3 regions of the Mesorhizobium sp. C120A genome follow, and region 1 is predicted to be linked to each of the others. Evidence: riboswitches for the same ligand, from Rfam matches in the RefSeq annotation. Region 1 holds a riboswitch; each other region holds the start of a gene.
The links. Region 1 has a riboswitch for cobalamin ahead of metE (5-methyltetrahydropteroyltriglutamate--homocysteine S-methyltransferase). Riboswitches for the same ligand answer to the same signal wherever they lie in the genome.
Positions count from the first base shown of each region.

Region 1 (3,259 bases):
TCTCGGCGCCTGCGTCGAGCTTGGCCCTGAGGATGTCGAGGCCGACAAGGCATCCGGCGCCAAGGTTACCTATTTCGAGGGCTATCTGTGGGATCCGCCGCGCGCCAAGGAGGCGATCCGGCAGACGGCGAAGCTCGCACACGAGGCCGGACGCGAAGTGTCGATGACGTTGTCGGATTCGTTCTGCGTCGACCGCTACCGGGACGAGTTCCTCGAGCTGATGCGCTCGGGCACTGTCGACATCGTCTTTGCCAACAGCCACGAGATCAAGTCGCTCTACCAGACAAAATCCTTCGACGAGGCGCTGGCTCAGATCCGCAAGGACTGCAAGATTGCCGCCGTCACCCGTTCCGAAAAAGGCTCGGTGATCGTGCGCGGCGACGAGACCGTGGTCATCGAGGCGACCGCCATCAAGGAGTTGGTCGACACCACCGGCGCCGGCGACCTCTACGCCGCCGGTTTCCTGCATGGCTACACGCAGGGCCGCAACCTCAAGACCTGCGGCGACCTTGGCTCGCTGGCGGCCGGCCTGGTGATCCAGCAGATCGGCCCAAGGCCAAGGCAGAATTTGCGCCGCGAGGCGGAAGGGGCTGGGTTGCTGTAGATGCGCCGGCAACTAACCAGCCGCCCTACTGACGCGATGACCGCAGTGGCGGAACTGTGTCAAAGCTCGCTGATAGCGACAGCCATTCGCTTCGGAGAACTGACCCATGCTGCTGCCGTGAAGCTCGCTGGAGGAGCGGTGCAAGGCGTGCTTGCCATGACGGCATTCACCGTCATCCAGATCGTCACCAGCATTTTCCAGAAGCTCAGCTTGGGGAAGGCCAGTAAGGTTCCTGAGGTAACGGAGAACTCGCGGCGTCCGTCGGACTTGACTTGCGATCACGTCCCACGATGCCGAATGCGGGCAGCAGACTGAATATTTCACAATGCTAGACAAAGGCGTAAAAGCGCGATCACATAACGACATAAACATTTCGTTATGCGTCATTGACAAAAGAGCGAACTGCTGTGATTGTCTGCGTGTCGTGGTTCTCGCGTGCGGCGCTGCCGCAGCGGAGCTAAGAGGGAAGCCGGTGCGATGCCGGCGCTGCCCCCGCAACTGTTAGCGGCGAGCCAACCCCAATCACGTCACTGAGGCGAATACCCTCAGGAAGACGGGTAGAGGCTATGACCCCGCGAGCCAGGAGACCTGCCACGCGAATTACGTCCACGGGCGGGGTGTCTCGGTGGCCGCTGCAACCCGGCGTTGATGCCGGCCTGCTAGCGCCTTCCTTGTCACCGACGCCCCAATCATCGGGGTATGACATGACTGTCTCTCAGCAAATTCCTGTAGCAACGCTCGGCGTGCCGCGCTTCGGTCGTCGGCGAGAACTGAAATTCGCCCTCGAAAGCTACTGGTCCGGAACATCGTCCGCTGGCGACCTTCTTGCGACGTCGAAGGCGCTCCGAGCCGCTAGCTGGGAAGAGCAGCGCGATCGCGGCGTGTCGAAAATCCCGTCGAACGACTTCTCGCTTTACGACCATGTGCTCGACACCGCAGCCATGGTCGGGGCCATTCCATCCCGGTACGGCTGGAATAGCGGCGAGGTCCCACTTGACATCTACTTCGCAATGGCGCGCGGCAACCAGGGTCAGACGGAGGATTGTGGACACGCTGGTCACCAGGAGGAGGCTCATGGACCTGGTGTAACCGCGATGGAAATGACCAAGTGGTTTGACACCAACTACCACTACATTGTGCCGGAACTCGATGATGATCAGACGTTCGCCCTCTCGTCATCGAAGCCGGTCGATTACTTCCTCGAGGCTAAAGCTCTCGGCATACACACACGCCCAGTCATCCTTGGACCTATCACCTTCCTCAAGCTGGCGAAATCGCGTGCCGAAGGGTTCGGTCCCATCGCGCTCCTACCGCGGCTGCTGCCCGTTTACGAGCAAGTCCTGCAGAGGCTGAAGCTGTCGGGAGCCGACTGGGTGCAGATCGATGAGCCAGCGCTTGTCCTCGATCTGAACCCGAACGAACGAGCTGCGTTCGAATTCGCCTATGGCCAGCTGTCGAAAGCCGCGCCCGAGCTGAAGATCATGCTGGCTACGTATTTCGGGTCGCTGGGAGACAATCTCGAAACCGCGGTTTCTCTGCCCCTGGCCGGCCTGCATATTGATCTCGTGCGCGCTCCCGAGCAGCTGGAAACGGTGGGTCGGCTCGCTCCGAAGGATCTGGTGCTCTCGCTCGGCTTGATCGATGGCCGCAACGTCTGGCGTGCGAACCTGCCCGCCATTCTCGACCGCATCAAACCGATCGTCGCCGGCTGGCCCTTGGACCGCGTCGAAATTGCGCCTTCTTGCTCGATGCTGCATGTGCCGATTGACCTGCGCATGGAGACGGAACTCGAGGCCGACATCAGGTCGTGGCTCGCCTTCGCGGCCCAGAAGACCGACGAGCTGGTCTTGCTGGCCCGGGCCCTTTCCAAAGGCAGGGATGCGGTGGCAGCCGCGTTGAAAGCTTCTGCCGAGGCTGCCGCCACTCGCTTGACGTCCACGAAGATCCATGACCCGCTTGTTGAGGGGCGGATCGCCAGCATTGACCATAGCATGAAACGACGAGAGAGCGCTTTTGGCGAGCGCTCCAGAGTCCAGGCCGGCACGCTCGGGCTGCCGCCGTTCCCGACGACGACAATCGGGTCCTTCCCGCAGACGCCGCAGGTACGCCGCGCGCGGTCCGCTCATGCGAAGGGCCAGCTCAGTTATGTCGACTACGAGATTTTCCTGAAGAAGGAGATCGAGTCAGCAATTCGTTGGCAGGAAGAGATCGGGCTGGACGTGCTGGTGCACGGTGAGTTCGAACGAAACGATATGGTACAGCATTTCGGCGAGCAGCTGTCCGGCTTCGCCTTCACTCAGCATGCCTGGGTGCAAAGCTATGGGTCGCGCTACGTGCGTCCCCCCATCATCTTCGGGGACGTATCGAGGCGCAATCCGATGACGGTGCGCTGGTGGCAATTCGCCCAGTCGCTTACGGAAAAGCCCGTGAAGGGAATGCTCACAGGCCCAGTGACCATTCTCAACTGGTCCTTTGTTCGAGACGACGTACCCCGCTCCGAAGCCTGCCGCCAGATCGCGCTCGCCATCCGCGACGAAGTGACGGATCTCGAAAGGTCCGGCGCAAGGATGATCCAGATCGATGAGGCCGCGTTTCGCGAAGGATTGCCACTGCGCCAATCTGACTGGAAAGCCTATCTCGACTGGGCTGTCGAAT
Region 1 covers NZ_CP100476.1:6,166,755-6,170,013, forward strand. Annotated here, with positions in the region: gene NL532_RS29960 (adenosine kinase) at 1-604, shown strand, start outside; cobalamin riboswitch at 1,013-1,214, shown strand; gene metE (5-methyltetrahydropteroyltriglutamate--homocysteine S-methyltransferase) at 1,309-3,259, shown strand, end outside.

Region 2 (3,259 bases), 3.1 Mb from region 1:
CTGTGTGCCAACGCGGAATGTCCTGAATGCCAAAGGCTGGGCAAGATCGGCCTCGCGGCAGACGAGCAGCCAGCTTTTGTACCAGATGGCGTCGAGATCGCGCTGGTAAGCCTCGCTATCCCAATAGGCCGACGACGGTAGCGTCGGTTCGGCCCGGCTCAGGCCGTTATAGGGGTCGCGCTCGCTCGGGTTGGGATGCATGGCTGGCTTCCTATGAAGCGTCAGCCGACACCCCGGCAGATCGTTTGTCAATCAGAGTGCCGCATTGCCGGTTGCAGGCGCGGCGCATAATCATGTCGTGGACATGGGACATTCGGAAATTGGGGGGATTCGGAAATTGGCCGCACGACAGATGTCGCTTACGCCGGAGCTGGTCGCGCGCTGCTGGCGCGAGATCAGGGACCCCGGGCCGGATCCGGACGCGATGCATCTCGATGACGCCGACTATGACGCGCTGCTGGATGAATTGCAGGTCGAACTCCCGGATAGCGAACCGCTATGGCTGTTCGGCTATGGATCGCTGATCTGGAAACCGGAAATAGATTATGTCGAGGACCGCGTTGCGCTGGCGCGCGGCTGGCATCGGTCTTTTTGCATGAACATGACGCGCTGGCGCGGCACCAAGGACAGCCCCGGCCTGATGATGGCGCTGGACCGTGGCGGACAATGCAAGGGCGTCGCCTTCCGGCTGACCGAAAGTAACCGGCGCGGGCAGTTGGGCCGGCTTTTCCGGCGCGAAGTCACGCTGAAGCCGACAAGCTACCGGCCGCGCATGCTGAAGCTTGCAAGCGAGGCCGGACCGCTCAGGGCATTGGCCTTCGTCATCAACCGCAACGGCCTGACCTATTCAGGGCCGCTCGACGAGGGCAAGGTCGTCGAAAGGCTGGCAACGTCCTGCGGGCACTGGGGGTCGGGCGCCGACTATCTCTACAACACGGTGAAAAACCTTGAAGAGCGCGGCATTCACGATCGCCATCTGTGGCGGCTGCAGCGGCTGGTTGCCGAGCGGATCACCGCGTTGAACCCGTAACGCCGCATGGCGCATTCGCGCTGTTGGCCGGCGGAATTTGGTTTGCCGGATGCGGCCGTTTCAGCCTATAGTCATGCATGTCGTCGGTTCCGTTAGGGACCAAGAGGGAATGCGGTGAGGGCTGACTTGTTGCCCAATGCCGTGGCTGCCCCCGCAACTGTGTGCGGTAGTCCTCTCCAAGCCACTGAGGATTTTTTCTTCGGGAAGGTGGGGAAGGGCGCTGATCCGCGAGCCAGGAGACCTGCCGGCGACAGGGAACTGACTTCGATGCCCTCGGGTGGAGGGCGAAAGGACAAGATATGAATACCGCTTCCGTCTCCCTCGGCGCTTCCGTCTCCTCGCAGTCGCGCTTCATGCAGCTCGTGCTTAGCGCGTTTCTGGGCATTTTCGTCGTCGGCGTTGTCGGTTTCTCGCATATCGATGCGGTCCACAATGCGGCGCACGACTATCGCCATTCGATGGCGTTTCCCTGCCACTGACGAGGATCTGACATCATGAACCTGTTTCGCAACGTCGTGTTCATCGCGGCGATCGCAGGGCTCGTGGCGGGTGTCGCTCTCGCCTGCATGCAGGCCTACGCCACCGTGCCGCTGATCCTCAAGGCGGAGGTCTACGAAAAGGCTAATGGCGGCCATGAGCATGAGCATGCCGCGGCGCCCGCCGCCAACGCTGCGGACACCAATGCCATGAGCACCGCCGCGCCGGCGGAAAATGCCGTGAGCAGCGCAGCCCCGGCTGAAGCAGCCGCGCCGGCGGAGGACGAAGGCTGGGCGCCGGCCGACGGCTTCGAGCGTTTCGCCTTCAGTGTCGTCGCCAATATCGTCACCGGCATCGGTTTCGCGCTGGTCCTGGTGGCGGTTTCCGAATTCGCCGGCGGCATCGGCAGCTGGCGCCAGGGCGTGTTCTGGGGCCTGGCCGGCTTTGCCGTGTTCACGCTGGCGCCGGGCCTCGGCCTGCCGCCGGAACTGCCGGCAATGCCGGCGGCCGATCTCATACAGCGCCAGATCTGGTGGTGGGCAACGGTGATGGCAACCGCGATCGGTCTTGCCCTTATCACCTTCCGCACGTCGGCGCCCCTGACCGTGCTCGCCGTCGTCCTGATCGTCGCCCCGCATATTGTCGGCGCGCCGCAGCCTGACAGTTTCGTAACGCCGATCCCGGAGGGCCTGCATCATCAGTTCGTGGTGGCGGTGACGCTGACCAATCTGGTGTTCTGGCTGGTGCTCGGCGCAGTTGTCGGCATAGTGCGCGCGCGCTTCACCGGCACCGCGACCAGCCTGCGCGACAGCTTTGCCTGATCGCAGTTTGACCTTCATCATCGGCGGTGCGCGCTCCGGCAAGAGCGCGCATGCCGAAACTTTGGCAACGGCGTTGCCGCCCCCATGGGCCTATATCGCCACCGCGCAAGCCTATGACGGCGAAATGCGCGAGCGCATCGCGCAGCACCGCTCGCGCCGCGGCGAGGGATGGGCGACCATCGATGCCCCGCTTGATCTTGCAGGTGCGCTCGAGGCATTGCCGGACAACCAGCCGGTGCTTGTCGACTGCCTGACGCTTTGGCTAACCAATCATATGCTGGCCGATCATGATCTGGAGGGGGAGTGCCGGCGGCTGGCCGATGTGCTTTCGCGGCCGCGCGGACCGTGGTTCGTGGTCTCCAACGAAGTCGGACAAGGCATCGTGCCCGACAATGCGCTGGCACGCCGGTTCCGCGATGCCGCCGGCCGGCTCAACCAGCAGATCGCGGTCGTAGCTGATATGGTGCTTCTGATGGTGGCGGGGCTGCCGCTCAAGGTGAAATGAGATGACCGATATCGACACAAAAGACGAAGAGCGCCATCGCGCCAAGATGGCCAAGCGCAAGGCGGTGCAGGACGCCGAGGTCGCGGAAAAGACGGTCGAGAAGGGGCTGCTGATCGTCAACACCGGACCCGGCAAGGGCAAGACCACGGCTGCCTTCGGGCTGGCGCTGCGCATGCTCGGCTATGGCAAGCGCGTCGGAATGGTCCAGTTCATCAAGGGCAAATGGCACACCGGCGAGAAGGATGCCTTCGCGGCGTTTGGCGACCGCGTCGTCTGGCACACGATGGGCGAGGGTTTCACCTGGGAGACGCAGGATCTGAAGCGCGACATTAAGGCGGCCGAAGCCGCCTGGGCCAAGGCGCTGGAACTGATCGCCGATCCCTCGATCAGCCTCGTCGTCCTCGATGAGCTCAACATTGCGCTGCG
Region 2 covers NZ_CP100476.1:3,039,674-3,042,932, forward strand. Annotated here, with positions in the region: gene NL532_RS14700 (aromatic ring-hydroxylating oxygenase subunit alpha) at 1-201, opposite strand, end outside; gene NL532_RS14705 (gamma-glutamylcyclotransferase) at 338-1,030, shown strand; cobalamin riboswitch at 1,098-1,293, shown strand; gene NL532_RS14710 (CbtB domain-containing protein) at 1,330-1,509, shown strand; gene NL532_RS14715 (CbtA family protein) at 1,525-2,328, shown strand; gene cobU (bifunctional adenosylcobinamide kinase/adenosylcobinamide-phosphate guanylyltransferase) at 2,321-2,833, shown strand; gene cobO (cob(I)yrinic acid a,c-diamide adenosyltransferase) at 2,835-3,259, shown strand, end outside.
Region 2: it holds a riboswitch for cobalamin, as region 1 does, so the genes downstream of both, NL532_RS14710 (CbtB domain-containing protein) here and metE (5-methyltetrahydropteroyltriglutamate--homocysteine S-methyltransferase) in region 1, are expected to answer to the same signal.

Region 3 (3,259 bases), 3.2 Mb from region 1:
CGCTCGATCGCCGGGCGGTTCAGTCCTTTCAGGCCAATGACGACAAGACGCGAGCGGCGGTCGTCCTCAGCCGCCCAGGCGCGGTCATAGTAATGATTGACGCGCGGGCCGACGGCCTGCAGCAAAAGCCGCATCGGCTTGCCGCCGACATCGACGAAGCCTTTTACACGCAACACGTTTTCCTGTTCGGCGGCGGTGGCGACGCGCTTGGCCAGGTCGTCGGGATTGGCGATCGAGGGGATGTCGACGATGAAGGTGTCGAAATCGTCATGCTCGTGATCGAAGGCGCCGTCATGGTGCGACTTGCGGTTCTCGATGTCGTCTTCGACGGCGAGACCGAGGCCAAGCAGCACCGACGGGTCGACCTTGCCATGCGCAGTCGGCACGATTTTTACCGCGCGAGCGGAATGCTCATTGATGATGGCGTTGGCGCGGGCCGAACCGGCTGAATCCATCAAATCGCTTTTCGACAGGATGATCAGGTCGGCGCAGGCGATCTGGTCCTCGAAGACTTCTTCGACCGGATCGTCGTGGTCGAGCGTTTCGTCCTGAGCGCGCTGTGCCTGCAACGCGTCCATGTCGTTGGCGACGCGGCCTTCGGCCAGCGCCGGGCCGTCGACCACGGCGATGACGCCATCGACGGTCACCCGGCTCTTCACGCTTGGCCACTGGAACGCCTGGACCAGCGGCTTGGGCAGAGCGAGGCCCGAGGTCTCGATCAGGATGTGGTCGACCCTCGGTGTCAGCGCGAGGATCTTGTCGAGGGCGGGCACGAAATCGTCGGCGACTGTACAGCAGATGCAGCCATTGGCGAGTTCGACGATGTTTTCCTCGGGGCAGGTGTCGATGCCGCAGCCTTTCAGGATTTCCCCGTCGATGCCGATGTCGCCGAACTCGTTGACGATGATGGCGATGCGCTTGCCGCCGGCATTTTCCAGGAGATGGCGGACCAGCGTCGTCTTGCCGGCGCCGAGGAAGCCTGTAACGACAGTGCAGGGAACACGGGAGAGGTTGGCGGCCGGGTTTGAAGCGTTCATCGTCAGTCCTTCAGCATGTCGAGGGGTGGGATGCGGGCAACGAGGCCGCGCTTGAGGCTATCGGGCCGGCCGCGCCACGGGATGAGGCCGTCGGCCGAAGTCGCGAAGAGCTTTGCGCCGGTAACGAGGTCGGCGCCGCTGGTTGCGGTCAGATCGCCGAAGACATAGCTCCAGCAGCCATCGCGCAGGATCGCGGCGCTGAGCCTGCGCTTGCAATTGCCGAGGCATTCGACGGTGCGGACGCGGATGTTGTCATCCGCTGCGGCGAGGCGCGTGTCGTCGGCCAGAAGTTCGCCGGCGCGAGGATGGGCGTCGGAACCGGTTTCATCGCGGCAGGAGGCGCAGACGATCACGGTCACGCCGGTCAACGCGTCGCCATCGGCGGACGAAACATCCGCTGTGCCAGCCGAAAAACTGCTGTTCTGGTCCAAAAACCGGGCTCCTTGCCCGGAAACCCGCCAGGCGATCGGATACTTTGTCTCAGACGGCAGGTCTCCTGGCTCGCGAGTCATTGCCTTGGTTAGCCGCCTTCCCGGTGTTACCCAGTGGCTTTCGGCCTTGGCTCTTCGCTTACAGTTGCGGGGACAGCCGCGGATTTGGGATTTTTTCGTCCCGCACCGCATTCCCTCTTGGCCCTTGCCGTTGCGGGCAGGGGACCGTCTGGAGCGGATTTAGGCTTTTGCAGGCAGCGGTGTCAACGCACGGCTACGACATGGCGATGTCGGCAGGGGCTGTCATGTCCCGGCTTCCGGCAGTGCCAGGATGACCTGTCGGATAGCTTGATAGCCATCGCTATAGTCCCAGTCATGACCGACAGCCAGATTCTGTCCCTCATGCCAAACCGCGTTGTCCAGAAGGACTTCGGCACTAATCAGCGTGCCCTTCAAGCCTGCCAGAAAGGTCCGGACAAAATGGCTTCCGGGGGGGTACCGAAGCTGTGAACAGCTTTTCCAGCTTGGCATAGAATGCTGGATAGCCTGGTGTCAGCGAGCATAGCTCGGTTGTGGCCTGGGAAATGACCGGGCCGCTATAGATTTTCCAGCGGGCATCTTTTCGCCAGATCTTCCAACTGGCGCTGCTTCGCTGCCAAAGCTCTATTTCGGCCTGCATGTTCTCGCAGACGTGATCGGCCAGTCCCTCAATGGCCACATGGAAAACACCACGGAGAAACTTTTCAAACGCCTGGTTCAGTTCCTGTTCGCGCGTGTCGCCGAAGCCAGCAAAGGATTCAATGACCGGCTGAACATCAAGCAGCGGAGAAAAAATGTAGATTTCCAGGACCAGCCGGTCAGAACTCGTCTCGAACACCTCAGCCTCAAACCGAAGCTGCTTCGATTGGAGCATGACGTCCCTATCTCTGCGGACTGCATCTATTCCATGCGCAATGAGGGCGCCATGGATCATGTCGAGCACTTTGTCCGATGCCATTGCACAACCTACGAGGCTTATTGAGGCGTCTATGACAGACGCTGCAAGGGTTGGCCATCTCTCTCGCTAGCCAATGCCGGCCCCAGATTGCCGGCCGGCGTCACTTCGATGCGCTCAAGGCCAAGCCAGCCCTGCATCTCCTTTAGTTCCTCGAAAAGCTGTGCGGTGGTCTCAGGCGGTGCGCCTGCTTCGGCATAGGCGGCGTGGACGCGTAAGACACTCGCAGGCCGGTCGGCCTTGAGGTCGACGCGGGCGACGATCTTGTCGCCGAGCAAGAAAGGCAGCACGTAATAGCCATATTGCCGCTTGTCGGCCGGGGTGTAGATCTCGATGCGGTAGCGGAAATCGAAGAGACGCTCGGTGCGCGCGCGCTCGAAGACCACCGGATCGAAGGGGGCCAGCAAGGCGCGGGCCTCGATCTTTCGCGGCAGGCGGGCGTCCCTATAGAGGTAAGCCGGCTTGTCCCAACCTTCGACGTTTACCGGCAGCAACTCGCCCATCTCGACCAGTTCCTCCAACCGGCCCTTCATGTCGGCCGGCGACAAGCGGAAATAATCGCGCAGGTCACCCGACGTCGCGATGCCGTGGGCGCGGGCAGAAATGCGCAGCAATTCGCGGTGCGCGTCCTCGGCGGCCGGCACCGGCAGATCGAGGATCGCCTGCGGCAGCACGCGCTCGGGCAGGTCATAGAAGCGTTCGAAGCCACGGCGGTGCGCCGTGGTGATGCGTCCGGCCCAGAAGAGCCATTCGAAGGCGTGCTTGGCGTGGCTCCAGCCCCACCAGCCGCCCGAACC
Region 3 covers NZ_CP100476.1:2,993,036-2,996,294, forward strand. Annotated here, with positions in the region: gene cobW (cobalamin biosynthesis protein CobW) at 1-1,037, opposite strand, end outside; gene NL532_RS14475 (DUF1636 family protein) at 1,040-1,468, opposite strand; cobalamin riboswitch at 1,507-1,713, opposite strand; gene NL532_RS32205 (DUF6348 family protein) at 1,772-1,999, opposite strand; gene NL532_RS14480 (DUF6348 family protein) at 1,905-2,465, opposite strand; gene NL532_RS14485 (winged helix-turn-helix domain-containing protein) at 2,495-3,259, opposite strand, start outside.
Region 3: it holds a riboswitch for cobalamin, as region 1 does, so the genes downstream of both, NL532_RS14475 (DUF1636 family protein) here and metE (5-methyltetrahydropteroyltriglutamate--homocysteine S-methyltransferase) in region 1, are expected to answer to the same signal.